Regions from separate parts of the Streptomyces sp. NPDC058470 genome, predicted to be linked through region 1. Evidence: riboswitches for the same ligand, from Rfam matches in the RefSeq annotation. Region 1 holds a riboswitch; each other region holds the start of a gene.
The links. Region 1 has a riboswitch for S-adenosylmethionine ahead of ACFWP7_RS10935 (putative leader peptide). Riboswitches for the same ligand answer to the same signal wherever they lie in the genome.
Positions count from the first base shown of each region.

Region 2: another riboswitch for S-adenosylmethionine. It lies ahead of ACFWP7_RS20525 (ABC transporter substrate-binding protein); the one in region 1 lies ahead of ACFWP7_RS10935 (putative leader peptide).
Region 3: another riboswitch for S-adenosylmethionine. It lies ahead of ACFWP7_RS28270 (aminotransferase class V-fold PLP-dependent enzyme); the one in region 1 lies ahead of ACFWP7_RS10935 (putative leader peptide).
Region 4: another riboswitch for S-adenosylmethionine. It lies ahead of thrC (threonine synthase); the one in region 1 lies ahead of ACFWP7_RS10935 (putative leader peptide).

Region 1 covers NZ_JBHXMF010000011.1:124,278-131,683, reverse strand. The annotation lists gene ACFWP7_RS10945 (NtaA/DmoA family FMN-dependent monooxygenase) at 1-89, opposite strand, end outside; gene ACFWP7_RS10940 (LLM class flavin-dependent oxidoreductase) at 108-1,352, opposite strand; gene ACFWP7_RS10935 (putative leader peptide) at 1,430-1,495, opposite strand; SAM riboswitch class IV at 1,592-1,705, opposite strand; SAM riboswitch class IV at 1,922-2,066, shown strand; gene ACFWP7_RS10930 (putative leader peptide) at 2,103-2,168, shown strand; gene ACFWP7_RS10925 (glutathione S-transferase C-terminal domain-containing protein) at 2,261-3,040, shown strand; gene ACFWP7_RS10920 (peptidoglycan-binding protein) at 3,055-3,735, opposite strand; gene ACFWP7_RS10915 (SpoIIE family protein phosphatase) at 4,054-6,468, shown strand; gene ACFWP7_RS10910 (SCO5389 family protein) at 6,524-6,916, opposite strand; gene ACFWP7_RS10905 (ATP-binding protein) at 7,048-7,406, opposite strand, start outside.
Region 2 covers NZ_JBHXMF010000026.1:87,478-94,883, reverse strand. The annotation lists gene ACFWP7_RS20545 (lipocalin-like domain-containing protein) at 1-439, shown strand, start outside; gene ACFWP7_RS20540 (dihydrofolate reductase family protein) at 510-1,106, opposite strand; gene ACFWP7_RS20535 (class I SAM-dependent methyltransferase) at 1,231-1,989, opposite strand; gene ACFWP7_RS20530 (YoaK family protein) at 2,361-3,110, opposite strand; SAM riboswitch class IV at 3,573-3,682, shown strand; gene ACFWP7_RS20525 (ABC transporter substrate-binding protein) at 4,074-5,696, shown strand; gene ACFWP7_RS20520 (ABC transporter permease) at 5,759-6,718, shown strand; gene ACFWP7_RS20515 (ABC transporter permease) at 6,715-7,406, shown strand, end outside.
Region 3 covers NZ_JBHXMF010000043.1:370-7,775, forward strand. The annotation lists gene trpD (anthranilate phosphoribosyltransferase) at 1-860, shown strand, start outside; SAM riboswitch class IV at 972-1,088, shown strand; gene ACFWP7_RS28270 (aminotransferase class V-fold PLP-dependent enzyme) at 1,278-2,639, shown strand; gene ACFWP7_RS28275 (PQQ-binding-like beta-propeller repeat protein) at 2,710-4,848, shown strand; gene ACFWP7_RS28280 (Lrp/AsnC family transcriptional regulator) at 4,889-5,170, opposite strand; gene ACFWP7_RS28285 (rhomboid family intramembrane serine protease) at 5,167-5,898, opposite strand; gene ACFWP7_RS28290 (hypothetical protein) at 6,052-6,291, shown strand; gene ACFWP7_RS28295 (NYN domain-containing protein) at 6,326-7,406, shown strand, end outside.
Region 4 covers NZ_JBHXMF010000097.1:15,247-22,652, reverse strand. The annotation lists gene otsB (trehalose-phosphatase) at 1-246, shown strand, start outside; gene ACFWP7_RS40505 (trehalose-6-phosphate synthase) at 243-1,667, opposite strand; gene ACFWP7_RS40500 (glucosyl-3-phosphoglycerate synthase) at 1,744-2,718, opposite strand; SAM riboswitch class I at 2,898-3,045, shown strand; gene thrC (threonine synthase) at 3,063-4,403, shown strand; gene ACFWP7_RS40490 (MoaD/ThiS family protein) at 4,400-4,675, shown strand; gene ACFWP7_RS40485 (cold-shock protein) at 5,145-5,351, shown strand; gene groL (chaperonin GroEL) at 5,755-7,380, shown strand.

The DNA of each region.
Region 1 (7,406 bases):
GGGTCGCTCCACACGGTGGTGTTGTTGACGCCGGGGAAGTGCGCCGCGAGGTGGATCTGCTTGAGCGGCTTGTCCGTTGACTTGCTCATGAGTGAGGTCCCTCCGGCTCAGACGTGGGCGGCGTAGCGGTTGGCGGGGCGGGCGAGCCCCAGCAGCCCGCGCAGGGTGTCGGCCTCGTACGAGTGCCGGAAGGCGTCGCGGCGCTGGAGTTCGGGGACCAGGCCCCGGGTGATCGCCGGGAGGTCGTGCCCGGCGACGGCCGGACGCAGTCGGAAGCCGGTCAGCCCGGACTCCCGCAACTCCTGGAGCAGATCGGCCAGTTGTACGGGGGTGCCGGTGAACACCCGCGCGTCGCTGGTGTACGGGTAGCCCGCGAGGGCGTCGAGACGCTCTCGCCGGTCCACCGCGGCGGCGGGGTCGTTGTCCAGGAACACCACGAGGTCACCGAAGAGGTGCAGGGGCTCCTCGGCGCGTCCGGCCGCCTCCTGTTCGGTGCGGACCGCGGCGACGATGGCACGCGCCTCTTCGACGTCGTGCGGAGTGACGTACCCGATGTCGGTGCTGCGGGCGAGCAACCGGAACGGCGCGCCCGTCGTGGACTCGTGGGCCAGTGCGGTGACCAGGGGCTGGCCCTGCGGCGGGCGGGGTGTGATGGACGGGCCCTTGACGCTGAAGTGCTTGCCCTCGAAGTCGATGTAGTGCAGTTTGTCGCGGTCGACGAAGCGGCCGGTGGTGACGTCCCGGATCTCCGCGTCGTCCTCCCAGCTGTCCCACAGTCGGCGCACCGCCTCGACGTAGTCGGCGGTCTCGTCGAACAGGTCGACGATCAACTCCTGTAGAGCCGGGGTCTCCAGGTCTTCGATACGGAGCTTCGGGAACGTCCGGCGTCCGAAGTGAGCTGCCTCGTTTTGCCGCGCGGACGCCTGCACCCGCAGGCCCGCGCGGCCGGTGCTCACATAGTCGAGGGTGGCGATGGCCTTGGATATGTGGAAGGGCTCCGTGTGGGTGGTCACCACGCTCGGCACCAGCCCTATGTGGCTGGTCAGCGGCGCGACACGGGCGGCGATGAGGACGGCGTCGAGTCGGCCGCGTACCTGATCGGTGCGTGCGTCCGGTTCTTGGAGGCGTGCGGACTGCGGGCCAAGGCTGTCCTCGATGGTCACGAAGTCGAGCAGGCCGCGCTCTGCCTCGGTGATCAGGTCGGTCCAGTACGAGGCGGTGAACAGATCGTGGGGGCGGGCCACCGGATCACGCCAGGCGGCCGGGTGCCAGCCCGCGCCGTCGAGGGCGACGGCCAGGTGCAGTGCGGCGGTGGAGGAAGAGGATGAGGGCAACGACGTTGACGAGGACACGAAAGGGGTGCCTTCCTGATCGACCGTGTGAGATCGCCGGGCCTCGAACTGGGAGGGTGCGGCGGCGGGGTGACAGGTCAGGGACGACAGAGCGCGCCGGCCACGCGCTGGAGATCGATGTGCGGCCGGGAGTACAGGTGCACGCGACGGCGCGGGGCGAGAACCGGGACACGAAGACGGGGCACGGGCTGCACGTCCGTCACCTCCGCCCTTCCGGCTCGGCGGGCTGGAGGCCGCCGGCATCGCGCTTGCGGAACCCGGGACGGGTACCGCCTGGTCGTCACCTGGAGCACCCCGCCGCGGAGGAGGGTTGCCGGTCAGCAAGCCAGGGCTTGACGCTGACGCTCATAACCTGCTGGGGACGTTACGGGAGGCCACAGCGGTGCGCAATGCCCGGGGATCATGGTCGTGCTCACACCGCCGCGCGTCCTCAGGAGCGACAACCACCGGGCTGCGCAATCTGTTCCACGCCTCCTGTCCAGCCTGAGGCACGCCGAATGACCACCTGGTGAGACTGCGCCGGAGGCCTTCTTGACGGCCTCACGGAGCGCACCGACACTGGCGGGGACGGTCACGATTGTCAGCGCCCTTCGGGCAGGTTCTCCTGCCCGTGAGGTCATCGGCCCCGGCTCGCTGGCAGGCAACCCTTCCACCGCGACGGGGTGCCCCGGGTGACGACCGGGTCCCGCCGGTGCGGTGGGACAAGCGTGGTCTCGCGTCTCGCGAGCCCCGAGTGTGGGACAGGTGGGAATGGCCAACAGCGGTTTGACGAGACGCCTGCACATCGATCTGTTGCGTGTCTCCAGCGCCTACTAGTCCGAGCGATCCGGACCGGTACGTAGCGCAGTCACTCCGCTCCGCCGCGGTGCCCACAAGGTGGCCGTGGCTTCCTCGTCCCATGGAGAGTCATGTCCGAGACAATCTCGCACGCCCCGAACTCCGGTACGTCCAGCACGTGTACCCCGACTCCGTGCGTCCCCGGCTCACTTGACGCGGTCCCTCACCCCCGGATCGCCGCCACCCCGTCCGCCCGCCCGCACCGTTTCCGCAGCCGTATCGGAGTGGGTCTCGCCGGCGGCTTCTACCCGGCCCCGCACCGCTACGAGTTGTATCTGTCCGCGCACTGTCCCCTCTCGCTGCGGGTCTCCATCACCCACGGCCTGCTGGGTCTGAAGGACTCGGTCGCCACCACTCTGCTGGCGCTCCCCGCCGACACCCCCTCCGCGTTCGCCTCACTGCGCGGGGCGTACGAGGCCACCTGGCACCACTACGACGGTCCGCTGACCGCCCCCGCGCTGTGCGACCGGTGGAGCGGACGGGTGGTCAGCAACCACACGCCCGACATCCTGCGCGACCTCGGCGACCTCTTCGCCGACCGCGCCGGATCCTGTCACTCCCCGCTCCGCCCGGCGGAACTCGCCGCGGACATCGACGCCCTGCGCGACCTCCTCGACCGGGATGTCACCCCGGGTGCGCCGCCGCAGGAACGGTCGGCGGCCCTCGACCTGCTGAACCGTCAACTCGCCTCTGGCCCCTATGCGTTGGGCAAGGAACTGACCGCGGCCGATGTGGACCTGTGGGTCGCCCTCGTCCCACTCGAAGCGGCTCAGGACCTGTCCTCGTACGCGCTCCTCCAGGACTATGTGCGACGTCTCGACGCCCACCCGGCCTTCCATCGGCACCTGTAGGTCAGGAGTGCTCGTCACGTACGGGATTCCAGGGCGGCCCGGGTGTCGTTGCCGTAGACGCCCGTCTCGTCGCCCCGGATCCCGTACCAGCGCTGGAAGCGGGCCACGGCCTCGGTGAGTGTGGGGTCGTAGGTTCCGCTCGTGACGCCGCTCTCGTACACGTCCGGGATATGGAGGAGCCGTTCCTGGAGTTCCGTCACGTCGGGGCCGCGGTCTCCCTCCCGGAGGGTGCCGGTGCCGTCCGGGTCGGCGGCGCCGGAAGGGGCCTGGACGACGGGGGCCGTGGCGGACGGGGCGGCACCGGCCCGCGATCCGCCGTCACCGCCGGGCAGCAGTATGGCCAGGGCGAATCCGACCAGCGCGGCCGCCGCCACCGAACCGACAACCGTGGCCCGGCGCGGACCGGTGGCACGCTCGGGCCCGGGCTCATGCACGGGCGGCGCCGCCGGCTGCGCCTCCCCGTCGGCGGCATAGTTCTCGCCGGCCAGGACGGGCTGCAGTTCCTCCGTCTCGCCCAGGTACGCCGACGGCAATCTGATCGACTCAGGGCTTTCGTCCGGGCCGACGGCCTGCTGATCCTCACGGAACTCCCTCACCAGTTCCGCGAGGGCCTCCGTCCGGCGGCGTTGCTGGACGTAGGTGGGTTCGAGTGCCGGGCGGCGCATGGGCTGCTCGCGTTCGGGCGGTGTCGACACACTGCTCTCCTTCCGTGCGACGCGGTCTCCCGCCATCCCCGTGGAGAGATACGGAGGCACCGGCGCGGGAGTTCAACCGCCGCCGGCCGACTCCGTGACGGACGAACGGACGAACGGACGAACGCGGCACGCGACCCGTCACTGTACGTAACCCCCCTCGGCCTCCGTGCGTCCCGCCGTGCGGCAAGTCCAAGCCCGCGCGACAGTCGTACAACGTGAAGAATGAGCGCGAGGGGGTAAGACCACCTTCGGAGAGCGGAGAGGGTCGCGGTGGTTTCGAGCAAGGAACGGGACGTGTCGGCCCAGCAGCGCCTCGACATGGCGGACGCCGTGCCCCTGCTGCTCGACGCCCGTATGGCGGTGACCAGCTGGACCGCGGACGCCGAACGGCTGCTGGGGTACGCGGCCCGGGAGGCGCGGGGACGGCCTGCCGCCGACCTGCTGATCCCCGAGGACGCGGCGCGGCTCCCGGAACTGGCCGAGCGGTGCCGCAGTGACGGCGGCTGGGCGGGCCTGCTGTCCGCACGACACCGGGACGGGCACCCGTTGAAGTTGATGGTTCGGGTTGTCCCCCTACGGCCGAGCGAAGGCGCGGCACGCTGGGTGGTGCTGCTCGCGGACCTGGCCGACGGCGCCGGCTGGCACATGAGCCGCTCGGTGCTGGAGCGGATCACCTCGCGTTCCCCGGTGGGCATAGCGATCGTGGACACGGAGCTGCGGTACGTCTGGTCGAACCCCGCACTGGAGCAGTTCGGCGGAGGCCCGGCCCAAAAACGCCTCGGCCGCAGGCTCGCCGATGTGCAGCCGGGCCTGGACACCGAGCGGATCGAGGCGCAGATGCGCCGGGTGCTTGAGACGGGCGAGCCGGTGGTCGCGTACGAGCACGTGGGCCGCGTGAGCTCCGCGCCACACCGCGAGACCTCCCACGCCATGTCGTTCATCCGTTTGGAGGACGACGACGGTCACCCGATAGGTGTCTACTACACCGTCGTCGATATCGGCGAGAGCTACCGCGCCCGGCGGCGGCTCGCGCTGCTCGACCGGGCCGGCGAGCACATCGGGCGCAGCCTGGACGTCATGCAGACCGCGCAGGAACTGGCCGATGTCGCCGTGCCGGGGCTGGCCGACTTCGTCGCCGTGGACCTGCTGGAATCCGTACTCAGGGGCGGGGAGCCGGCGCCCGGTCCACGGCGCGACGCGGACACGGTGCCGCTGCGGCGCGCCGGGCATCGGTCGGTGCAGGGCGGGCTCCCGGAAACCGCCGTCGAGATCGGCGAAGTGGCCTCCTACCGGGCGGGGTCTCCCCCGATCAGGTGTCTGACGGACGGCGAGTCCTGGCGCGAGGAGCGGCTGGATCCGCTGGGCAGGGAGTGGACCACGGCCACCCCCGGGAGCCACGCCGCCTCCTTCCTCGATCTCGGGCTGCACAGCGTGATGATCGTGCCCATCCGCGCCCGCGGCGTCACTCTGGGCATCACCACGTTCTTCCGGCGCAGCCGCCAGGACCCCTTCGACGCGGACGATCTCAGCCTGGCCGAGGAGTTCGTCGGCCGGGCGGCCCTGTGCGTCGACAACGCCCGCCGCTACACCCGCGAGCGCGACGCGGCCCTCGTCCTGCAGCGCAATCTGCTCCCCCATCGCTTCCCCGACCAGGACGCGGTGGAGGTCGCGGCCTGCTACCGGCCCGCGGACGAACTGACCGGTCTCGCCGGGGATTGGTACGACGTGATTCCGCTGTCGGGTGCGCGGGTGGCCCTGGTGGTGGGCGAGGTGGCCGGCCACGGTATCGACGGCGCGGCGGCCATGGGACGGCTGCGGGCCGCCGTACAGACCCTCGCCGATCTGGACCTGACGCCGGAGGAGGTACTGGCCCACCTCGACGATCTGGTCAGCCGCGCCGCCCGGGAGGAGGGCACCGGCGCCGACGACCGTACGAGCGGCATGCAGGCGGTCGGCGCCAGCTGTCTGTACGTGGTGTACGACCCGGTCAGCGGCCAGTGCTCGATGGCGGGCGCGGGCCACCCCGCTCCCGCGATCGTCACCCCCGACGGAACCGTCACCTTCGCGGACCTCCCCCACGGCCCCGCCCTGGGGGTGGGAGGTCTGCCCTTCGAATCGGTCGAGCTGAACCTCGCCGAGGGAAGTGTGCTGGCGCTGCACACCGACGGTCTGATCTCCACACTGCGTACGGGGCGTGATCCGGAGGCGGGCAGGGAGCGGCTGCGCCGTGCGCTGGAGGCACATGGTCAGCCGCTGGACGGACTGTGCCGACGCATCGTCGACGATCTCGTGCCGACGCGTCCGTACGACGACGTGGCGCTGCTGATGGCCCGGACCCGTCGGCTGGGGGCCGGGCGGGTCGCGACCTGGGACCTGCCCATCGATCCGGCGATCGTCGCGACGGCCCGAAAGTCGACCTCGCAGCAGCTGCACACCTGGGGTCTGGACGAGCTGGCCTTCACCACGGAACTGGTGGTGAGCGAACTCGTCACCAACGCCATCCGGCATGCATCGGGCCCGATCCGGCTGCGGCTGATCACCGACCAGGCGCTGATCTGCGAGGTCTTCGACGGCGGCGCGACGGCCCCGCACCTGCGCCATCCCAAGACGACCGACGAGGGGGGCCGCGGTCTGTTCCTGATCTCCCAGTTCACCCAGCGCTGGGGTACCCGCTACACCGCCGAGGGAAAGATCATCTGGGCGGAACAGTCCCTCACGGAACCGGCGGTCTGACGTACTCGGGTGGTGGCCGCTTTCCGCCGAGCGGCCACCACCCGCACCTGCCGACTCAGCAGTCGCGGAACTCCGGTGACTGGTTGAGGATCTGCGAGCGCAGCGAGGTGAACCGGGTGTGGGTCTCGCCGCCCTGCGCCTCGGGGCGGAAGACGGCGACACGGTGGCAGTTCATGAAGGCGAGGGTGACGCCGAAGTGCCTCTCCAGGCTGGAGCGGATCGCGTCACTGGCCAGCGCCCGCAGCAGCTGCCCGCGTTCCCTCTCCGAGGGCGGCGGTGTGTGGTTGTCGGCGAACTCCCGTGCCCCGTCCCGTAGTTCACCGACCAGGCCGGCGATGAGATCGTAGGCGTACGGCAGTGACGTACGGACGGTTTCCACGAAGTCCCCTTCGCGGACCTGACCGCGTTCGGCTTCGGCGAGCAGCTTCGGGGAGACGTCGAGTGACATGAAGAGGCAGTCCTGTCGTCGACTGGTTCGGGTGGTGTGCGGTGATGGTGCGTCGGCGGGCGGTGTACGGCGGTTTCGTGGGCCGTGTGCCGCCGCGCCCCATGGCCTGTGGTGGCGCTTCTTCGCCCCGTTCAGGCGGGGTTCGACGCCAGGGCCGTCGGGCCGTGCCGGAAGCCCGGGTCGATCTGTGCGGAGAGGTCGCTGCCGGTGGCCCGGTCGGCCCAGGCCGCGGCGTTGCGGAGGTGGAAGGCGACGGCGTGCTCCTGGAAGGCCGACCAGTCCTTGGTCCGGGCGTCCAGTGCGGTCCGCAACTGGCTCAGGGCGTGGAGGTTGTGCGGCTCCACATCGCCCTGCGGGCGGCCCTGTTCACGGGATCGCACCCAGGAGGAGTACTGAAAGTACGTCAGGAGGTCGTCGCCGACGTGCTCCTTGAGGAACAGTACGTCGTCCTCGCCGGTGACCTTGTTGCCGACCACCGCCACCGGGATCC
Region 2 (7,406 bases), on a different contig from region 1:
CGACTACACCGTGATCGCCTCCGACATCACCGCCGCGAAGAAGTACGGCTCCGCCGAGATCCCCATCTTCATGCTCGCCAAGAACGGCGAGATCCTCGCCGACCGCGCCAACCTGGTTCGCTTCACCAAGTCCGACGAACACCCCGACCCGGTCACCGGAAAGCCGGTCGCCAACACCCTTGTGTTCGACTACGACGCGGCCCCCGAGGGCGGCGAAGGGTTCCGGGTCACCTTCCGCCGCGAGAACACCATCGTCCAGAACCGCATGATCGAATCCCTCAAGGGGGCGAAACGGATCCTGGCCAGACTCGCCGGATTCAACGGTGCGTACATGCGCTTCACAGGCCAGGTCACCGTCGAGCACCTCACACACGGCGAGGCCGTCGACAGCGTGAGCGCACCGGCTCTGTGGGAACTCATGTACTTCGGCAAGCACTGAACCGGCTCCGGCACAGCGGCGGGCGTCAGCGCGGGCTTCCTCCGTCGGTGGCCGCCCGGCGCCTCCCGGCCTACCCCTTGTCGACCGGCCGGTAGGTGCACACGTTCACGCCCGTGCCGCTGGTGACGGTCGAGACCAGTTGGAGCGTGCGCAACGCACCGTCGCCGGGGAAGATCGACTTACCGCCACCGAGGGTCACCGGCATGATCATGAGCCGGAGTTCGTCGACCAGGCCCTCGCGCAGAAGGGTGCGCACGAGCGTGGGACTCCCCATGACCAGCAGGTCCCCGCCCTCCGTCTCGCGCAGCTTGCGGATGTGGGCGACGGCCTCATCCCCGGGGATGTGCGTGGTGTTGTTCCACGTCAGGTCGTCGTCGCCCAGCGTTCGGGAAACGACGTACTTCGAGATGGCGTTCATCCGGTCGGCGAACGGGTCGCCGCCCCGCTCGGGCCACGCCGCAGACATCGACTGCCACGTGCGGCGCCCGAACAACAGCGCGTCGGCCTTGGCCAGCGCGTCGGCGAAGGCGCCGCCCACCACCTCCGGATCGAAGAACGGGTGGGTCCAACCGCCGTGAGCGAAGCCGCCCTCGGTGTCCTCGTCGGGTCCACCCGGTGCCTGTACGACGCCGTCCAAGCTCATGAATTCACTGATCACGATGCGCATGGGACTCGCTCCTCTTCCTCACGCCAAGGGTTACGGCAACCACGCCAAGGGTTACGGCAACTACCCCAAGGTCTACGGCCATGGAGACTGCCGCGTCGCTGGAAAGTCATCGCTGCCTTCCGCATCACCTGTCCAGCCCCTGGCGAGGGTTTCCCATCGTCTCCGCAGGAGGGCGCGCCGAACGGGGGCGGTAGTACGACGCGACGGCCGGCTGGCCGGTGTAGTTGGGGCCCGCGTGGGGGTCGGCGCCAAGGTAGGTGAAGGGCAGGGTGATGTGGCGGCCGCCCCGCAGGCTGAGGCGGTGGTGGCGGGCCGAGTAGTGGAAGCCGGCGGCGCGCAGTGCGGCGAGGACCGGGCGGGAGGCATCACCGCCGTCGGGTCGCCGCAGCGTCGAGGGGTCGAGGTGGGCGACCAGCAGGCCGGTGCCGGTGAGCCAGGAGGCGGCCCGCTCCAGCAGTGCGAGCCGGTCGCCGATGTAGTGCAGTCCGTGGACGCAGGTGACCAGGTCGTAGCGGCGCTCCGCGGACCACCCGCCGAGGTCTGCGGTGATGAGTTCGAGGCCGTCGGGCAGCGCTGCCTGCAACCGCGGGCCCACCAGGTCCACGCCGGTCAGTGCGGCTTGCGGAAGTCGCTTGGCCGCTTCGCGTAGGGCCAGCCCTTCTCCGCTGCACAGGTCCAGCCATGAAGGGGCGGAGCGGCGGTTGCTCTCGTTCAGGAACTCCGTGGGAGCGAAGCCGAGTTCGCGGGGGTAGCTGTTGACGCCGGCCAGAGCCCGTTCGCGGTTCATGGCGCTGTTGGCCACCACCGAATGGCCGGCCAACTCGTCGTCCTTGATCAACCGGGGCGGCGGCTCGGCTGTTGTCCGCGAAGTACCGTCGATCATCGCACCATTGTGCGGTACGACCGGTCGTTGCGGGCGAACCCAGGGGCCACGGGCCTCGGCGAAGCCGCGGATAGCGGGTGCCGCCTCCCGAGGACGGCGGCCCGGTCGGCACGGGGCCCCGGGCCGACTACCCAGCCGCGGACGGCAGCCACACCACTTTCAGGCGGAAGACGGCCTACCGGCTCGCCTCGCGTAAGGGATGCAGCCCCGAGACCGGCCGCCCGCCCGTGCGTTGCAGCTCACCACGGTCCTCAAGCCGCATCCTCGCCACAGCGCCGGTCAGCCCGAGCCGGTACGACCGTCATGTCTGCCGTACCGGCACCGAGGCGAGGATCCCGCTCACCAAGGCGGTGATCCCGCTCGCGGACGCTCTATCGCGCAGGTTTCTGCTTCAACATCACGGAGGCGATCGCGACGACGAGTGCGATAACGACCACTGGCAGCACCGGCGCGTAGGTATGCGCGTGGCTGAGCATCCAGTCTCCGACGAAGGCGCCCGCCACCATGCCCACCAGGACCCCGGTCAGGCGACGTACCGCGGCGGGCTTGAGAGACCAGGTGGTGATCCCGGAAATCCAGCTGATGAAGGTGGCCGTGGCCGCCGTGGTGGAAATGCCCGGCACATGAAGCGACCGAACGGCATTCATCTGCAGACCCATCGCAAAGGCGTTGAGGGCGACCAGGATGTTGGACACGAGGCTGGACGGAGACGCCGCCATCCACACGACGATGAAACCGACCTGCGCCACCGTCGCGACGCACAGTGCGATGGAGACACGACGCGGCCACGCTTCGAAGATCTGCGAGTCCTCCATCTCCTCGTCGCCGTTGAACGCGGTCAGGATCCGTGTTGCCAGCGCGGCCCCCACGGCGAACGCGGCAAGTGAAATCACCACGCGAACGGGATCCGGGCCGGCGGGCGGCCGCGTGCCGGCTACACCAAGTCCGAGAAACACCAGGTTTCCGGTCTGGAACGCCGTGAAGACCTTCCCGAAGGAGAGAAAGCAGATCGCCTCGAAGACGCCTGACGAGAACGCCAGGGCGACAAGCAGCCAGTCACGAATGGCCAGCAGTTCCGGTGCCGCGTGCGCGGCAGCCAGGTCCACACGCCGGTCATCCACGGGTTCGGCTCCTCCGTCGCCCCGGACCGGCAGGGTCGGGGCGGCAGATTGAGTGTCCCGAGAACGTTCGAGTCGAGACAGCCGGCCGTGGGTGTTTTGCAGGCTGCTCCATTGCATGCCTTTCCCTCCAAGCGCTCAGAGTCGGCAACTCGCCCCGACTAGTTGCTAGGTACACATTTATCTCCCGCGTTCAGGATGTGACCACATCCGGGAAAAAGCCACATATTTGGGCGAAACCTTACTCAGGTTTCAGCAAAGAACTACGAAGGCCCTCTGGAATGACGAAACAGACAGGGCCGACGATTTCTTGAGTCGGGGCGCCTCGGACCCGACCGGCGGCCGGTCAGGAGAGTTCGGAAGGCCGTTTCCGGTCCTTTCGCCACTCGATCCGCCGTGCCGTGCGTGGCCCAACTCGCCTGTCGGCATTGACGGATCATGGCGACGCTCGTTAGCGTTCCAAGCGGCATTGAGTGTCAGCGTCAAGCCCTGGCTCGTTGATCGGCAACCCTCCGCCGCGGTGGGGTGCTCCAGGTGAAAGCCCGGCGGGGTCATCGACCCCGCAAGCGCGTGGCCCCTTGACCGGGCCTGAGATCGGGAGGACGAGCGTGCCGAACAGCAGTGATCTCAGTGCCTCGATCGCGGCCGCCGCGGTGTTCTCCGGATTCTCCCGCCGACGCCACATCGACCTGCAGCTCTTCACCAGCTGTCTGTGTCACGACTGATTGCGTCCCTGCCTCACCGCCCTCCTGACTGACGTTCGCCGACGGCTTTGACGCCGCGGGCGACTCCCTGCGGGCTCTCACGGCGCTGTCGGAGTCCGCGGCACTGTCACGCCTTCGTCGGCACCCTTCCCCCAGACACCTTCCGGATATTTCCGTCACTTCGCCCAGGTCTGCTCAGGGCCACTTCGCCTTGGTCTGCACCGGTACGTGCGCGGTGACTTTGGAGTAGGAGAACCCGTCCGTGATATCGCATCCGGATTCCCGACCCACCCGGTGGGCGGCACTCGCCGCCCTTGTGACCAGCAGCGTCCTGCTGAGTGCCTGCACGTCGAGCGACAGCGCCGGCTCGACCAGCGACAACGGCCCGGCCAAGTCCGGCGGCACACTGACCTTCGCAGTGGGTTCCGACGTGGGCTGCGTGGATCCGCAGCAGGTGGGCAGCAACGACACCATTTACTCACTGCGCCAGATCGTGGACTCCCTGACCGACCAGGATCCCAGGACCGGCAAAATTGTGCCGTGGCTGGCGAAGAGCTGGGAAGTCAGCTCCGACACGACCACGTTCACCTTCCACCTGCGATCAGGTGTCACCTTCAGCGACGGGACACCGCTGACCGCGCAGGTGGTCAAGGACAACTTCGACGCGGTACCGAAGCTCGGCGCCCTGGGGACCCTGGCCCAGGGGTACTTGAGCGGCGTGGACAGCACCACCGCGGTTGACCCGCTCACGGTGCGGGTCGAGTTCAAGCAGCCGAACGCGCAGTTCCTGCAGGCCACGTCGACGCACTCGCTGGGTATCGAGTCGGCGGCGAGTGCCCTGCAGAGCCCGCAGGAGAAGTGCAGCAAGGGTGTGGTCGGGTCGGGGCCGTTCACGCTGGAGAGCTACGTGCAGAACCAGGCGATCACCTTGACCAAGCGCAGCAAGTACGCCTGGGGTTCGTCGCTGTGGACCAAGCAGGGCGAGGCGTACCTGGACAAGCTGGTGTTCAAGGTGGTGCCCGAATCGGGCGTGCGCACCGGCAGCCTGCAGTCCGGTCAGGTGGACGCGATCAGCAGCGTCGGCAAGGCCGACGAGGCGGCGCTCACGGGTGGCCAGGTGAACCTGCAACGACGGGCGAATCCCGGTGCGGTGTTCAACCTGGGGCTGAACAACTCCCGCCCACTGCTGAAGGACGCGAAGGTGCGTCAGGCGCTCCTGTTCGCCATCAACCGGCAGCAGATCGTCGACACCGTGTTCCCGACCGGCACCAGGCCGGCGACCAGCATCCTGGCGTACACCACACCGGACTACGCGGACCAGGGCTCCGACCTGGTCTTCGACACGGCGAAGGCGAAGTCCCTGCTGGAATCGGCCGGTTGGAAGGTCGGCAGTGACGGCATCAGATCGAAGAACGGCACCAAGCTCAGCCTGATCGTCAGGTGGTTCGCCAACGCGGCCACCAACCAGCCGACGCTGGAGCTGATCCAGCAACAGCTGAAGGCGGTCGGGGTCGACGTGGTGCTCAAGGAGACGCAGACCGCCCAGTTCGCCACGATGCTGCAGTCCGGCGACTTCGACGCGTCGTGGGGCAACCTGACCCGCGCCGACCCGGACATCCTGCGCAGCCAGTACTCCACCGAGCTGGCCAACCTCTACCACCTGCCGACGAGCCCGCTGGACTCGGCGCTGACCCAGCAGGCGGCAACGGCCGACGCGGCCAAGCGGAAGGAACTGGTCGGCCAGGCACAGCAGTTGATCGTGCAGAACGCCTACGTCATTCCCGTGGTGGAGCTGCAGACCCAGCTGGGGGTGGCGAAGAAGGTGCACGACCTCAGGTTCGATGCCTCCAGCCGGATCCAGCTGCACGACACCTGGATCGGCTAGCAGCCGGTGGATGCGCGACAGAGCGTCCGATCCGGTCGTCGGCTGCAGGAGGTGGGCAGGGAATGCGTCGCTATGTGATCAAGCGTCTCGCACAGGCACTCGGGGTGCTCTGGGCGGCGTACACGGTGTCGTTCTTCGTACTGAACTACCTGCCCGGTGATCCGGTCTCGGCGATGGCCGGCGCCGGAGCGGACTCGGGCCAGATCGATCCGGCGCAGATCGCCGCACTACGGCATGAGTACGGCTTCGACAAACCGGTGCTGGTGCAGTACGCCGACCATCTCGGCAAGGCGGTGCGCGGTGACTTCGGGAACGCGGTCTCCACCGGTCGGCCGGTGACCTCGACGCTGGCCGACGCGCTGCCGCAGACGCTGCAGTTGACCGGAGCGGCGCTGCTGCTCGCGGTGGTCTTCGGTGGCGGTCTTGCGGTGCTGGCGACCTACACCACGCAGCGGTGGTTGCGGCAGCTGTTGCTGTCGTTGCCGCCGCTGGGAGTGTCGGTTCCGACGTTCTGGGTCGGGCTGGTGCTCGTCGAGCTGTTCTCCTTCCGGGCGCGGTGGTTCCCCGCGTTCGGTAACGACGGGCTGCCGGGTCTGGTGCTGCCGGCGGTGACGCTCGCGATCCCGACCGGCGCCCTGGTCTCGCAGGTGCTGGCCAAGAGCCTGCTCACGGCGCTCGACCAGGCATATGTGGAGACCGCGCGGGCCAAGGGCGCCGGCCGACTGCGCATTCACCTGCGGCACGCGCTGCGCAACGCCTCACTGCCGGCGTTGACGATCGTCGGGCTGCTGGCCGGGCAGCTCATCGCCGGTTCGGTGGTCGTCGAGACCGTGTTCTCCCGCGACGGCCTGGGCCGGGTGACGGCCGCTGCGGTCACGGCCCAGGACATTCCACTGGTCCAGGGAGTGGTGGTGTTCGGAGCCCTGATCTTCGTGGCGGCCAATCTGCTCGTCGATCTCGTCTATCCGCTGCTGGACCCGCGGATCGTGGTGACCTCGAACAGGAAGGTGCGGCCCGCATGAGCGAAACCCTTGTCGAGGATGCCGCCGCCGGCGCCGCGCTCGGCCTGGCACGGCCCGTCGAGCCGGGCATCGACCCGAGTCCGGTGCGCGGGTTCGAACCCAGGCGGGTGATCCGATTCCTGCTGCTGCGACCGGGCCTGCTGGCGTCGGTCCTCGCGGTGGCGTTCGTGGTCCTTGCCGCGTTCTGGCCGGGGCTGTTCACCTCGCAGGATCCGCTGCAGGGGGTGCCGTCGCAGAACTTCCAGGGCCCGAGCGGCGCGCACTGGTTCGGCACCGACGAACTGGGACGTGACCTGTTCTCCCGGGTGGTGCACGGCGCGCAGCTGTCGTTGAAGGCGACGCTGATCGCGGTGGGCGTCGCCTTCCTGGTCGGCGGGGCGCTCGGCCTGATCGCCGGGTTCGTGGGCCGCTGGGTCGAGGACGTGGTGATGCGCTTCGTCGACGTACTGCTGTCGATCCCGGCGCTGTTCCTGTCCCTGGCCCTGGTCACCGCGCTGGGTTATGGAACGGTGAAGGTCGCGGTCGCCGTCGGGATCGCCAGCGTCGCCGGCTTCGCACGGGTGATGCGTGCGGAAGTGCTGCGGGTGCGCCAGGCGGTCTTCGTCGAGGCGTCCCGCTCCTGCGGGTCCCGTTGGTACTCGGTCCTTGGCCGGCATGTGCTGCCCAACGCGATGGGCCCGGTGATCGT
Region 3 (7,406 bases), on a different contig from region 1:
TCACCGGACTCGTACGGATGATGTACGAGCACGCCAACGTGATCGAGGTGCCGGGGAGGACCGTCGACATCGTCGGTACGGGCGGTGACGGGGCCAAGACCGTCAACATCTCCACCATGTCGGCGATCGTCATCGCCGGGACGGGCGCGAAGGTCGTCAAGCACGGCAACCGGGCGGCTTCCTCCGCCTCCGGGGCGTCCGACGTCCTGGAGAAGCTCGGGGTCAATCTGCAGCTGACGACGGAGCGGGTGGCCGAGGTGGCCGAGGAGGCCGGGATCACCTTCTGCTTCGCGGTGAAGTTCCACCCGGCGCTACGTCATGTGGGCGCCGCGCGGGCGCAGTTGGGCATCCGTACGGTCTTCAACGCGCTCGGTCCGCTGACGAACCCGGCACGGGTGAAGGCGCAGGCCGTCGGCGTCGCGGACCCCCGCATGGCGCCCATCGTGGCGGGCGTCTTCGCCGAGCGCGGCAACTCCTCGCTGGTCTTCCGCGGCGACGACGGGCTCGACGAGCTGACCATCACCTCCACGTCCCGGGTGTGGGTCGTACGGGACGGAAAGGTCACCGAGGAGACCTTCGACCCGAGGGACGTCGGCATCGACCTGGTCCCGATCGAGGCGCTGCGGGGCGCGGACTCCACGTACAACGCGGACGTGGCGCGCCGGCTCCTCGACGGCGAGACGGGGCCGGTGCGGGACGCCGTGCTGCTGAACTCGGCGGCGGCGCTGGTGGCCCTGTCGCCGGGTGACGGGCCGCTCGCGGAGCAGATCCGCGCGGGGATGGCGAAGGCGGCGGAGGCCGTCGACTCGGGGGCGGCGAAACGGACGCTGGAGCGGTGGGTGGCGGCGACCAACGCGTAGTTCGCGAGGCGGTTCGCAAGGGGCCGGGCCGAAGAGGTCCGGCCCCTTGCGCGTTCCGGGATCCGGACACGGGTTGCGCCGTCGCGATCGGTTCGGTTAGTTTTTTCGGCAGGTCATGAGTGACAGTCATGAGGCCCCGGCCGACTGTCCGGCAACCCTCCGTCCGTGGCGGGGTGCCCCGGGTGAAGACCAGGCCGTAGGCAGCGAGGTCTGCGGCAAGCGCGGACCCCTCGCCCTCTTCTGAGTGGTTAAGGCCCAGGGGTCCTGGTCATTCGAGGGAGCCTTCTGTGAGCAAGCGAATGCGATAGGGCGTAGAGCCCCTCTTCCGCCTATCCCTTTCACCCCCTTCCCGCGCTGAGCGTCATCTCCATGGACCGGCTCGCGCGGAGATTTCCCCGCGTCTCACAGGAGTTCGCCATGTCTGTCTCCACCGTTGCCGCCGACCAGGACGTTTGTACCCAGCTGCCCGTTCTGGGACAAGATGTCACCGTCCCGCTCGTCACCGGTGGCGAGGTCACGTACGCCGCCCTCGACTACGCCGCCAGCGCCCCGGCCCTCCAGCGGGTGTGGGACGACGTGGCCGCTTACGCCCCGTACTACGGCAGCGTGCACCGCGGGGCCGGGTACCTGTCCCAGCTGTCCACCGACCTCTTCGAGAACTCCCGCACCACCGTCGCCGAGTTCCTGGACTGCCGTGCCGACGACCAGGTCGTCTTCACCCGGTCGACCACCGACTCGCTCAACCTGCTCGCCGCCGCCCTTCCGGCCGACTGCCAGGTCTTCGTCTTCGAGACCGAGCACCACGCCTCGCTGCTTCCCTGGCGGGACGCGCAGGTGACGTACCTGAACGCCCCGCGTACGCCGGCGGAGGCCGTCGCGGCCCTGGAGCGCGCGCTCAGCCACCGCGACCCTCGGGGTCCGGCCCTCGTCTGTGTCACGGGCGCCTCGAACGTCACGGGTGAGCTGTGGCCGGTGCGTGAGCTGGCCGCCGCCGCGCACGCGCACGGCGCGCGCATCGTCCTCGACGCCGCGCAGCTCGCCCCGCACCACCCGGTGTCGGTGCGCGACCTCGACGTCGACTGGGTCGCCTTCTCCGGGCACAAGCTGTACGCCCCCTTCGGCTCCGGTGTCCTCGCGGGCCGCTCCGACTGGCTGCGCGAGGCGGAGCCGTACCTGGCGGGCGGCGGCGCCAGCCGCAAGGTGTCGCGGCGTACGGACGGGGGTGTGGACGTGGAGTGGCACGAGAGCGCCGCCCGGCACGAGGCCGGCTCGCCGAACGTGATCGGCGTCTACTCGATCGCCTCCGCCTGCAAGGCGCTCACCGAAGCCGGTTTCGACACGCTCGTCGCCCGTGAGCAGCACCTGATCGAGACGGTCCGCGCGGGTCTCGCCCAGGTGCCCGAGGTCAGGGTCCTCTCGCTCTTCGGCGACGACGCCCCGCGCGTCGGCGTCATCTCCTTCGTCGTCGAGGGCTGGAACAGCTCGCACTTCGCGGCCGCCCTGTCCGCCGAGTACGGCATCGGGGTGCGCGACGGCCTGTTCTGCGCCCACCCGCTGGTGCGCACCCTCCTCGGCAGCGACCCGCAGACCCAGGGCGAGTGCGGCGCCCCCGAGGCCGCGCCCGGCGAGAAGTCCCTCAACGCCATCCGCGTCAGCTTCGGCGCCGGCACGCCGGACGAGCACGTCGAGCGTTTCGTGCGCGCGGTCAAGGAGCTCGTCCGGGACGGCGCGAAGTGGAACTACCGGACGCAGGACGGGCGTTGCGTTCCGGCCGTGTGATCGCCGGACAGGAGCACGGCGTATACGCTCCCCTTCGGCGGCCGTACGGCGATCAGGGGAGTCACGGGGAGTGCAGGCGCTGCGGGAGACGGATCCACGGCGGATAGGTCCGTACGAGGTACTCGGGCGGCTCGGCGCGGGCGGCATGGGCGAGGTCTATCTCGCCGAGTCGCGTGCCGGGCTCCGGCTGGCCGTGAAGGTGGTGCGGGCCGAGCACGCTCAGGACCGCACCTTCCGCGCCCGGTTCCGCCAGGAGGTGCGGGCCGCGCAGACCGTCGGGGGGAGCGGCACCTACACCGCGCGGGTGATCGACGCCGACCCGGAGGGCGAACGGCCTTGGATGGCAACGGAGTTCGTCGAGGGGCCGAACCTGCGTGACGCGGTACTCGACGGCGGCCCGCTGCCCGAGGACGCGGTGCTCACCTTCGCGGCCGCACTGGGCGAGGCCCTCGCCGCGATCCACGCCAAAGGCATGGTGCACCGCGACCTCAAGCCGTCCAACATCCTGCTGGCGCCGGACGGTCCGCGGGTCATCGACTTCGGGATCGTACGGGCGCTGGAGGCGACGGCGATGACCCGCACCGGCACCATGGTCGGCTCGGTCGGATACGTCTCGCCCGAGCAGATCCGCAACGGTTCCGAGGTGGGTCCGCCGAGTGACGTCTTCGCGCTGGGCGCCGTGCTGGCGTACGCGTCGAGCGGCCGCGAGCCCTTCGGGGAGGGCCAGGACTCGGTGATCCTGCTGCGCATCGTCACACGGGACTTCGATCTTTCCGGGGTTCCGGCGCGCGTGCTTCCGCTGGTCGAGGCCTGTCTGCGGGAGGAGCCCGGGGGCCGGCCCACCCCCGAGGAAGTGGTCGAGGCCGCCGGACACTCGGCGGCCTCCCTGCGGGCGGCTCTGCGGCCGGGGTGGCTCACCTCCGCACCGGCGACGGTCGCGGGGGACGAGCGGTGGCTTCCGGAGCGCGAGTCGGGCGAGGGAGAGAGCCGCGTCGAGTACATCGCCCCGGCGACGGTCACGGGCGCTTCGGCGCCGGACCGCTTACCGGAACCCGAACGGCCTTCGCGGCGGAGGCTGTTGACGGCGGTGACGGGCGGGGCGGTGGTCGCCGCCGGCGGGGGAGCCGGCTGGTGGCTCTGGCAGCGGGAGGGCGGAACGCAGGGCGGCGGGACCTCCGAGTCTCCCGAGTCCCCCCGGACCGCATCCGCGGCGGGCACGGAGAGTTCCGCCGCCCTGGCCTGGCAGTACGACGCCGCGGGGCTCGGCGGCCTGTACGGACCCTGTGTCGCCGTGTCGCCGGACGGCGAAGTCGTCTACCTCGGGGACGCGAACGGGAAGCTGCACGCCCTGTCCCGTGCGGGCGGGCGGCACTGGGCGCTCGCGCTCGGCGAGGAGGTGTCGACGCCCGTCGTCACCCCGGACGGGATCTTCTGCGTCGTCTGGGACCAGAAGAGGGCGCGGCGCCGGCTGTGCGCGGTGGACGCGACGGGCAAGCTCGGCTGGACCAGGAACGTCGGCGACAACGGCTACGACCCGCCGATTCTCGCGGGCCGCGGCGTACTGGTCGCCACCGGCGGCACCGATGAGGGAGGGTTCCGCTGCTACGCGGCCGACGGCACCGTGCTGTGGAGCGCGTCGACCCCCGCCGGTCCGACCGGCACCCCGCTGGTGGCAGGGGGCGTGGTCTATGCGGGCACCTTCGGCGACACCCTGGTGGCCCTGGACGCCGAGGACGGCACCAGGCTCTGGGAGGTCTCGACGGGCGTCGACGTCGGCCGGCCCGCCCTGGTCGGCGACATCCTCGTCGCCGAGTCGGACGGAGGGGCGAAGCGGCACGCGTTCAGCCTCGACGGTGAGCTGCTGTGGGATGCCCGGGCGGAGAGCAGCGGCCCGATGGTCGCCGGGAACCGGTCGCTCGCGATCACCACCGGGCGGGGCACCGTCGACGCGGTCAAGGCGGCCGACGGCTCCACCGCGTGGACGTACGAGATAGGCGGCGACTGGCTGCCGGGCCCGGTGGTGGCCGGGGACCGTATCTATGTGCGAAGCGGGCTCGTCCTGTGCGCCCTGGGTATGGACGGCAAACCGGTGTGGAGCGAGGCGCTCGGCAACTCCACCGGCGAGGACCAGCACAGCCCCGTGCTCAGCGGCAAGCGCTGCTACGTTCCCTCGGGCGGCGGAATCGCCGCGGTGGACCTCAGCGCCTGACCGGGACCGGCTCTCAGCCGCGCTTGACCGGGACCGGCTCTCAGCCGTCCAGGCCGATCGCGAACGCCGCCTCCAGGTCGTGCTGGGAGTACGTGCGGAACGCGACGTGGGTGTCCGTGCCCTCGACGCCGGGGATCTTGCTGATCTTGCCCGGGATGACGTCCGCCAGGTCGTCGTGGGCCTTCACGCGGACCATCGCGATCAAGTCGTACGTACCGGTGACCGAGAAGACCTCGCTGACGCTGTCGAGGGCGGCGATCGACTCCGCGATCTCGGGGATCCGGTCCACGCTGGTCTTGATGAGCACGATCGCGGTGATCACGGCTGGTTTTCTCCCTCGGGGGCCGCGGCTGGGGCTTTCACTCTAGTCGTCCGGCCGAAACGCACCCACGCGTAGCCGAAGCCGAGGGAGAAGCCCACCAGGTGGGCCAGATAGGCGACCCCGGGGCCGGTGGAGGCGCGACCCGCCGCCAGCCACTGCAGGGTCACCCAGAAGGGCAGCACCACCCAGGCCGGGAAGCGCAGCGGCAGGAAGAAGAGGAACGGGAAGAGACTGGTCACCCGGGCCTTGGGGAACAGGTACAGAAACGCGCCGAGCACCGCGGAGATCGCCCCGGAGGCGCCGACCAGGGTCTGCTGGGACTCCGCGTTGGCGACCGCGTAGCCAAGCAGGGCGAGGTAGCCGCAGCCCAGATAGAAGAGGGCGAACTCGACGCGGCCCATCCGTTCCTCGGTCATCACCCCGAAGACGTGGAAGAAGAGCATGTTGCCCAGGAGGTGGAGCCAGCCGCCGTGGATGAACAGGGCCGTGGCGGGGGTGAGCGCCGCACGCGGGTCCCCGGTGAGGAGTTCCGCGGGCACCACGCCCCAGCGCCGGAAGTAGGCCTGCTGGGCCGCCAGCAGTTCGTCCCCGGTGCCGTACACCGGATTGAGGCCGGACGCCGGACCGATCACGAAGATCAGGCAGGACAGCACGATCAGCCCGTACGTCACCGGTGCCGGCTTACTCCGCACCGCTCTGCCGACCGTCGTACTCCAGTTGCCGATCATGGTGCAGAGCATGGCGTAACAGAACGGATGCACACAGAGTGCCTCGCCGCAGTGGACGGCCGAACGTCGAGTACCCGCCAGGCCTTAGGGTTACGAGCCATACACGCCAGGGAGACTGGCGTGGTACGGACACCAGAAGGAAAACGACACCACATGACGGTTCCCCTCCCGACTGCCGAGACCCGCTGGCGCTGCACGCTCTGCGGCAACCTCACACGTTTCGACGTGACCCGTTCGTCGAAGGTCGTCGAGTACGTGCATCTCGACCTCGCCGGGGAACCCAAGGTCGAGGAACGCGAGGTGGTCAGTGAGACCATCGAGTCGGTGCGGTGTCGCTGGTGCAACGCGTTGGATCAGGTGGAACTCGTGGACAGGCCGGGCGCCGGCTCCTGAGGGAGCGGGCCCCGCACAGGTAATGAGGTGACGGATGGTGGAGACCACAGGCGGGGAGCCGGACGACGGCACCGCCGAGGTGCTCGACCGTCCGCTGCCCGACGGTGTGCGCCGGCGGGTCGTGCAGATCGTCTCCGACGGCTTCGGCGGGCTGACCATCGGCGAACTGCCCTCGCAGTTGCGGCAGTTCGCGCGGTTCGCGCCCAACAGGCGGGCCAAGTTCGCCGGTAACGCGATGGCGGCCGCGCTGGAGACGGACCCGCTCTTCAGGCAGCGGATCGCCGAGAAGCTGAGAGAAGCGCAGTCGGAGCTGACCGGCGCACTCGACTCGGGCGCGCCGCCCCCGGCCGCGGATCCGCTGGACGTGGCGGCCGCGGCCTATGTGCTGCGCCCCACGGGCTGGGTGAAGCTGGTGGCCGCCGCGGGCGAGGAGGCCCTGCGGGCGGACGCCGAGCGCGCCGACGAGGAGAGCCGGGCCGAGCTGGAGCGGCTGCGCCAGGAGCTGGCGGAGGCCCGCGGCCAGACGAAGGCGGAGACCGAACGGCTGCGTACGGAGCTGGAATCCGCGAAGAAGGAAGCCGAATCACTCCACCGCAAGCTGCGCGGGGCTCTCAGCGACGTCAAGCGCGGCGAGGCGGCTGTACGCAAGCTCCAGGCCGAGTCGGACACCGCGCGGGCGGAGGGGCAGGCCCAGCTGTCGGCCGCCGAGAGTGAGGCCCGGCGGCTCAAGGCGCGGCTCGGGGAGGCCGAGGCGGCCCTGGAGGCGACGCGGAGAGCGACGCGCGAGGGCCGCAGCGTCGAGGACATGCGGGTACGACTGCTGCTCGACACCGTCCTTGAGGCCACGCAGGGCCTGCGGCGGGAGCTCGCACTGCCGCCCGTGTCCGTGCGGCCCGCCGAGACGGTCGACGCGGTCGAACCGGGACGGATGACACCGAAGGACATCGCGGCCCGGGCGCTTTCCGAGCACGACCCGGCGATCCTCGACCAGCTGCTCGCGCTGCCGCAGGCCCATCTGGTGGTCGACGGCTACAACGTCACCAAGACCGGCTATCCGCAGATGCCGCTGGAGAAGCAGCGGCTCAGACTGCTCGGGCAGCTCTCGCAGCTCGCCG
Region 4 (7,406 bases), on a different contig from region 1:
GGCGTCGCCCTGCTCGCACACGTCCGCGAGACCGCCGCGGAAGCGGTCCTGTACGCCGGTGACGACCTCGGTGACCTCCCGGCCTTCGCCGCCGTCGACAAGCTCCGCGCCGAAGGCATCCCGGGCCTCCTGGTGTGCAGCGGCAGCGCGGAGGTCGCGGAACTGGCCGAGCGGGCCGACCTGGTGGTGGACGGCCCGGCAGGCGTCGTACAGCTGCTGAGGGCCCTGACGGCGCGGCTCGGTTAGGGCCGGCTCTCCAACTCCCGCAGCTGCTCCAGGAACCACTGCGCCGGAGGCAGCGCCGTCGCCGCGGCGGCCAGCCGCTTGGTGCGCTCGGCCCGCTCACCGGCCCCCATCGACAAGGCCTCGTGCAGCGCCCGCGCCGTGCCGACCACGTCGTACGGGTTCACCACGATCGCGTCCTCGCCCAGCTCCTCGTACGCCCCCGCCTCCCGGGACAGCACCAGCACGCACCCCTCGTCGGAGACGACCGGCACCTCCTTGGCGACGAGGTTCATGCCGTCCCGGATCGGGTTGACGAGGGCCACGTCGGCGAGCCGGTACGCGGCGAGGGAGCGGGCGAAGTCGTCCTTGACGTGCAGGACGACCGGCGTCCAACCGGGCGTGCCGTAGGTGGAGTTGATGTCGTCGGCGACCCGCTGCACCTCGGCCGTGTAGTCGCGGTACACGGCGAGGTCCTGACGGGAGGGGTAGGCGAAGGCGACGTGCACGACCCGTTCGCGCCAGGACGGCTGGTCCTCCAAGAGCTGCCGGTAGGCCAGCAGTCCGCGCACGATGTTCTTCGACAGTTCGGTGCGGTCGACCCGCACGATCGCCTTCCGGCCCTCGCCGATCTGCTCACGCAGGGTGGCCATCCGCTCGGCGACATCCGCCTCGTGTGCGCGCTCGCGCAGGAAGTCCGCGTCCGCGCCGAGCCCGTGCACGCCGACACGGGTGTCACCGAGGCCGCCGACCAGCTCCTGCGCGCACGCGGTGAACGCGGACGCCCAGCGCTGGGTGAGGAAGCCGAGCCGGTCCGCGCCGAGCATGCCGCGCAGCACCTGCTCGGCGATGTCGTCGGGGAGCATGCGGAAGTAGTCGACCGGCGCCCACGGCGTGTGCGAGAAGTGCCCGATCCGCAGGTCGGGGCGGAGCTCCCGCAGCATGCCGGGGACGAGGGTCAGGTGGTAGTCCTGTACGACCACCACGGCGCCCTCGGCCGCCTCGTCGGCCAGCGCCTGCGCGAAGGCCCGGTTGTAGGCCTCGTACGACGCCCACTGTCGCCGGAACTCCATGTCGAAGACCGGCTCCAGCGGCGTCTGGTAGAGCATGTGGTGGACGAACCACAGCACGGAGTTCGCGATGCCGTTGTAGGCGTCCGCGTGCACCTCGGCGTCGATGTCCAGCATCCGTACGCCGTCCTCGCCGACCCCGCGCCTCACCGCCTCGCGGTCCCCGTCGCCGAGCGCCGAGCACACCCACAGGGCGCCCGCGTCCGGGCCGATCGCCGACAGGCCCGAGACCAGGCCGCCGCCGCCGCGCCTGGCCTGGAGCTCGCCGTCCTCGCGCACGTCGTAGGAGACCGGGCCGCGGTTGGACGCGACGAGGATCCGGTGGGAGCCCTGCGGGGATGCCGTGGAAGCAGCAGTCGAAGCCGTGGAAGCCATACGCGTCAATCTAGCCCGGCCCGGAAACGCTCAAACGTACGGACGGGGTACCGCGCAGACGTATACCGTCGACGGTTTACGCCGCTTTGCGTGACTGATACTCCGAGATTTCCGCCATCGGAGGCCGTTCTTCCGTATCCACGGAGTAGGTGCGCGGCTCGAAGCCGGACTCGCCCCGTTCGAACTGGGTGATGGCCGGCCGGATGAGGTGGCCGCGGGCGAGCCGGAGCTGTGCGGTGCGGTAGATCGCGGCGGACATCCGGCCCAGCGCCTGGCCGTCCTGGTGCCGGTGCTTGCGCACACCGACGTCGACCTGGGCGAGCGCGTCCAGGCCCACCAGGTGCAGCGCGTCGACGAGCATGCCGAGCTCCACGCCGTATCCGACGGGGAACGGGAGCTGTTCCAGGAGGGTGCGGCGGGCCGCGTACTCGCCGCCGAGCGGCTGGACGAAGCCGGCCAGCTGCGGCCAGTGCATGTTCAGCAGGGGGCGGGCCATCAGTTCGGTGACACGGCCGCCCTGACCGGCCGCGGTTCTGCCGGAGGTGGGTTCACCCGGCAGGTTCAGCGGGCGGTCGTACATCGCCTTGACCAGGTCCACGCCCGGATCGGTGAGCAGCGGCCCCACGATCCCGGAGACGAAGTCCGACGAGAACTCCTTGAGGTCCGCGTCAATGAAACAGACGATGTCACCGCTCGTCACCAGGAGTGACCGCCACAGGACCTCGCCCTTGCCGGGCACGGCCGGGATGCGGGGAAGTATTTCGTCCCGGTGAACTACTCGCGCACCGGCGGCGGCGGCGACCTCGGAGGTGCGGTCCGTGGAGCCCGAGTCGATGACGACGATCTCGTCGACGAGGGGGACTTTGCGGGTCATCAGGTCGCGGCGGATGATGGAGACGATCTCACCGACCGTGGCCTCCTCGTTGAGCGCGGGCAGGACCACGCTCACCGTGGAGTTGGTGGATCGTTTCGCGGCTATGAGCTTCTTGAGCGGCCGGTCGGTCACGGACCAGGAGCGCGTGCTCAGCCAGCGCTCGACGTCTTCAAGCACGTGCGGCTCTCCCTTGCGTTCATTGGGATGCTTGTGCCCGTCGCCGCGGCAGCGTTTGGTGTGTCGCTGGCATCTCGCGGTTCGGACGGCTCTCTCCACCATCCAGGCCTTCGGTTACAGTCTTGAACAACGCTGATGACCATCGCATGTCGGGGGTCGTCCGGCGCACAACTGAATACCGCTCATCCAGAGGGGCAGAGGGATACGGCCCGTTGAAGCCCCGGCAACCCTCCAGCTGGTTCTTGTCACGTCGATGTGGCGAGGCTCCCGGCTCGGGAAGGTGCCAAATCCGTCTCACGGCGAAGTGCGTCGTGAGGAAGATGAGGAGAAAGGGCCTCGCCTCCATGGCTGCGCAGACAGTTGCAAGCACCACTGCAAGCACCGTTGCAAACACCACGAACTCCGTGACTTCCCCGGATTCCGCGAACTCCGTCGACCTGGGCCCCGCCACCGCGCTTTCCTGCCGCGAGTGCGGACACCGCGTCCCGCTCGGCCCGCTCTTCGCCTGCGAGGAGTGTTTCGGCCCGCTGGAGATCGCGTACGACTTCTCGGCCTACGAGACCGAGGACCTCCGCAAGCGCATCGAAGCGGGCCCCGCGAACATCTGGCGCTACGCGCCGCTCCTGCCGGTCCCCGCGGACGTCGCGGAGAAGCCGAACATCAACCCCGGCTGGACCAAGCTCGTCAAGGCCGACAACCTGGCCCGCGCGCTGGGCGTCACCCCCGGCAAGCTCTTCGTCAAGGACGACTCCGGCAACCCGACGCACTCCTTCAAGGACCGTGTCGTCGCCCAGGCCATCGAGGCCGCCCGCGCCTTCGACTTCACCACCCTCTCCTGCTCCTCCACCGGCAACCTCGCGGGCGCCGTGGGCGCAGCCGCGGCCCGCGCCGGCTTCCGCTCCTGCGTCTTCATCCCGCACGACCTGGAGCAGGGCAAGATCGTCATGGCCGCGGTGTACGGCGGCGAGCTCGTCGGCATCGAGGGCAACTACGACGACGTGAACCGTTTCTGCTCCGAGCTGATCGGTGACCCGGCCGGCGAGGGCTGGGGCTTCGTCAACGTCAACCTGCGGCCGTACTACGCGGAGGGCTCGAAGACCCTCGCGTACGAGATCTGCGAGCAGCTCGGCTGGCAGATCCCCGACCAGCTGGTCATCCCGATCGCCTCCGGCTCCCAGCTCACGAAGATCGACAAGGCTCTGCAGGAGCTGATCAAGCTCGGCCTCGTGGCGGACAAGCCGTACAAGATCTTCGGTGCCCAGGCCGAGGGCTGCTCGCCGGTGTCCGTCGCCTACAAGGCCGGCCACGACGTCGTACGCCCGCAGAAGCCCCACACCATCGCCAAGTCGCTCGCCATCGGCAACCCGGCCGACGGGCCGTACGTGCTCGACATCGCGCGGCGTACCGGCGGCGCCGTGGAGGACGTCAACGACGAGCAGATCGTCGACGCGATCAAGCTCCTCGCGCAGACGGAGGGCATCTTCGCCGAGACCGCGGGTGGCGTGACGGTGGGTGTGGCGAAGAAGCTGATCGAGAACGGTCTGCTCGATCCGACCCTCACCACCGTCGTCCTCAACACCGGCGACGGCCTCAAGACCCTGGACGCGGTGGCCTCGGACACCGGGCTCACCGCGACCATCCGCCCGAACCTGGACTCCTTCCGAGAGGCTGGCCTCGCGTCATGAGCGTCAACGTCCGTATCCCCACCATCCTGCGCACCTACACCGCCGGCAAGGCCGAGGTGACGGCCGAGGGCGGCACCCTCGGCGAGGTGATCGCCGACCTGGAGCAGAACCACACCGGCATCGCCGCACGCGTCCTGGACGACCAGGGCAAGCTGCGTCGCTTCGTCAACGTGTACGTGAACGACGACGACGTCCGCTTCGAGAAGGGCCTGGAGACGGCGACGCCGGACGGCGCGGGCGTCTCGATCATTCCGGCCGTCGCCGGAGGCTGACCGTCACGCGTCATTACTTACGGTGATTGCCGTTACCTTAGGTAATTGCGGTCACCGAGAGTTCATCGAATTGCCCCCTCCGTGAGAGAAGCGGAGGGGGCAATTCTGTATGGTTGAGCGCGGTACAGTTGGGGAAGCCGCTTCGCTTTCGAGTTGGTTTCATGCCGGGCGCATATGAGTCCTCGCCCGATGCCCGACAAGAAGTAGCCAAAGTGCCCCGCCTCTTTGAGCCGTTTATGGCATTTACGGGGCCCGACTTGCCCTGAAACTTTGCGAATTCTCCGCATATTCCCGATCGGTCGTGCTCAGAATTCTCGTCCGATTGACCTGTTGCAGAGGGCAGTTGGACAGATACATTCAGCCGCGGTCGACGCGTTCCGGCGCACACCCCCAATCCTTGGGGGGTGAGGTCTGACCCGGGCCCGCGAAGTGCGGTCCTGTGCAAGGGCCAGTAATAGGGGAGTTAGGCATGGCTCAGGGCACCGTCAAGTGGTTCAACGCGGAGAAGGGGTACGGCTTCATCGCGGTCGACGGTGGTGCGGATGTATTCGTCCACTACAGCGCGATTCAGATGGACGGCTACCGCACCCTTGAAGAGGGCCAGCGGGTCGAGTTCGAGATCTCGCAGGGCCAGAAAGGGCCGCAGGCGGACATGGTCCGGCTGGCGACCAGCTGAAGCACGCGCCGACTGAATAGTTCTGTTCGACGTGACGAAGGGCTCGTATCCCCACCAGGGGGTGCGGGCCCTTCGGTCTGCCCGTCCGTCTGTCCGTCCATCTGCTCGTCGGTCTGCTCGTCTGCCCGCCCCCTGCGGCCGGCTGTCCGCGGGTCCCTCCGGCTGTCTTCGCGCCGTGTGCGCCCCCTGCTTCACCTGGGGATCTTCCGGAGTCGCTTGCACTCGGTAGGGGCGAGTGCTAATCATTGGCGTTAGCACTCTGCAGGTGAGAGTGACAACGAGGACCGGGTCAGTGAGGCCCGCAGGCCAAGTGGGGCAAGGAACCACGAGGCAGGCAGGCCGTCCGTCGCGGGCGCGGGCGCGGTCCGGAGCAATCCACCCCAGTCCGGGAGGACCACTTCACATGGCCAAGATCATCGCGTTCAACGAGGAGGCGCGGCGCGGTCTCGAGCGCGGGATGAACCAGCTCGCCGACGCCGTCAAGGTCACCCTTGGTCCCAAGGGCCGCAACGTCGTCCTCGAGAAGAAGTGGGGCGCCCCCACGATCACCAACGATGGTGTTTCCATCGCCAAGGAGATCGAGCTCGAGGACCCGTACGAGAAGATCGGCGCAGAGCTGGTCAAGGAAGTCGCCAAGAAGACGGACGACGTCGCCGGCGACGGTACGACCACCGCGACCGTTCTGGCGCAGGCGCTGGTCCGCGAGGGCCTTCGCAACGTAGCCGCGGGTGCCAACCCGATGGCCCTCAAGCGTGGTATCGAGAAGGCCGTCGAGGCCGTCTCCGGTGCCCTGCTCGAGCAGGCCAAGGATGTCGAGACCAAGGAGCAGATCGCCTCCACGGCCTCCATCTCCGCCGCCGACACCCAGATCGGCGAGCTCATCGCCGAGGCTATGGACAAGGTCGGCAAGGAAGGCGTCATCACCGTCGAGGAGTCCCAGACCTTCGGTCTGGAGCTGGAACTCACCGAGGGTATGCGCTTCGACAAGGGCTACATCTCGGCGTACTTCGCCACCGACATGGAGCGTATGGAGTCCGTCCTGGACGACCCGTACATCCTGATCGCCAACTCGAAGATCGCCAGTGTCAAGGACCTGCTCCCGCTCCTGGAGAAGGTCATGCAGTCGGGCAAGCCGCTGCTGATCATCGCCGAGGACGTCGAGGGCGAGGCTCTGTCGACGCTGGTCGTCAACAAGATCCGTGGCACCTTCAAGTCCGTCGCCGTCAAGGCGCCGGGCTTCGGTGACCGCCGCAAGGCCATGCTCGGCGACATCGCCATCCTCACGGGCGGCGAGGTCATCTCCGAGGAGGTCGGCCTCAAGCTGGAGAACGCGGGTATCGACCTGCTGGGCCGTGCCCGCAAGGTCGTCATCACCAAGGACGAGACGACGATCGTCGACGGCTCCGGCTCTGCCGACCAGGTCGCCGGCCGGGTCAACCAGATCCGCGCCGAGATCGAGAACTCCGACTCGGACTACGACCGCGAGAAGCTCCAGGAGCGCCTGGCGAAGCTGGCCGGCGGCGTGGCCGTCATCAAGGCCGGTGCCGCCACCGAGGTCGAGCTCAAGGAGCGCAAGCACCGCATCGAGGACGCCGTTCGCAACGCGAAGGCGGCCGTCGAGGAGGGCATCGTCGCCGGTGGTGGCGTGGCCCTCATCCAGGCTTCCTCGGTCTTCGAGAAGCTGGAGCTCACGGGTGACGAGGCGACCGGCGCCAACGCCGTGCGGCTCGCCCTGGAGGCCCCGCTCAAGCAGATCGCCATCAACGGTGGTCTCGAGGGTGGCGTCATCGTCGAGAAGGTGCGCAACCTGCCCGTCGGCCACGGCCTGAACGCCGCGACCGGTGAGTACGTCGACATGATCGCCGAAGGCATCATCGACCCGGCGAAGGTCACGCGCTCTGCCCTGCAGAACGCCGCCTCCATCGCCGCGCTGTTCCTCACCACCGAGGCCGTCATCGCCGACAAGCCGGAGAAGGCCGCCGCAGGCGGCGCTCCGGGCGGCATGCCGGGCGGTGACATGGACTTCTGATCGACCTAGGGGCCTCGGCTCCCGGT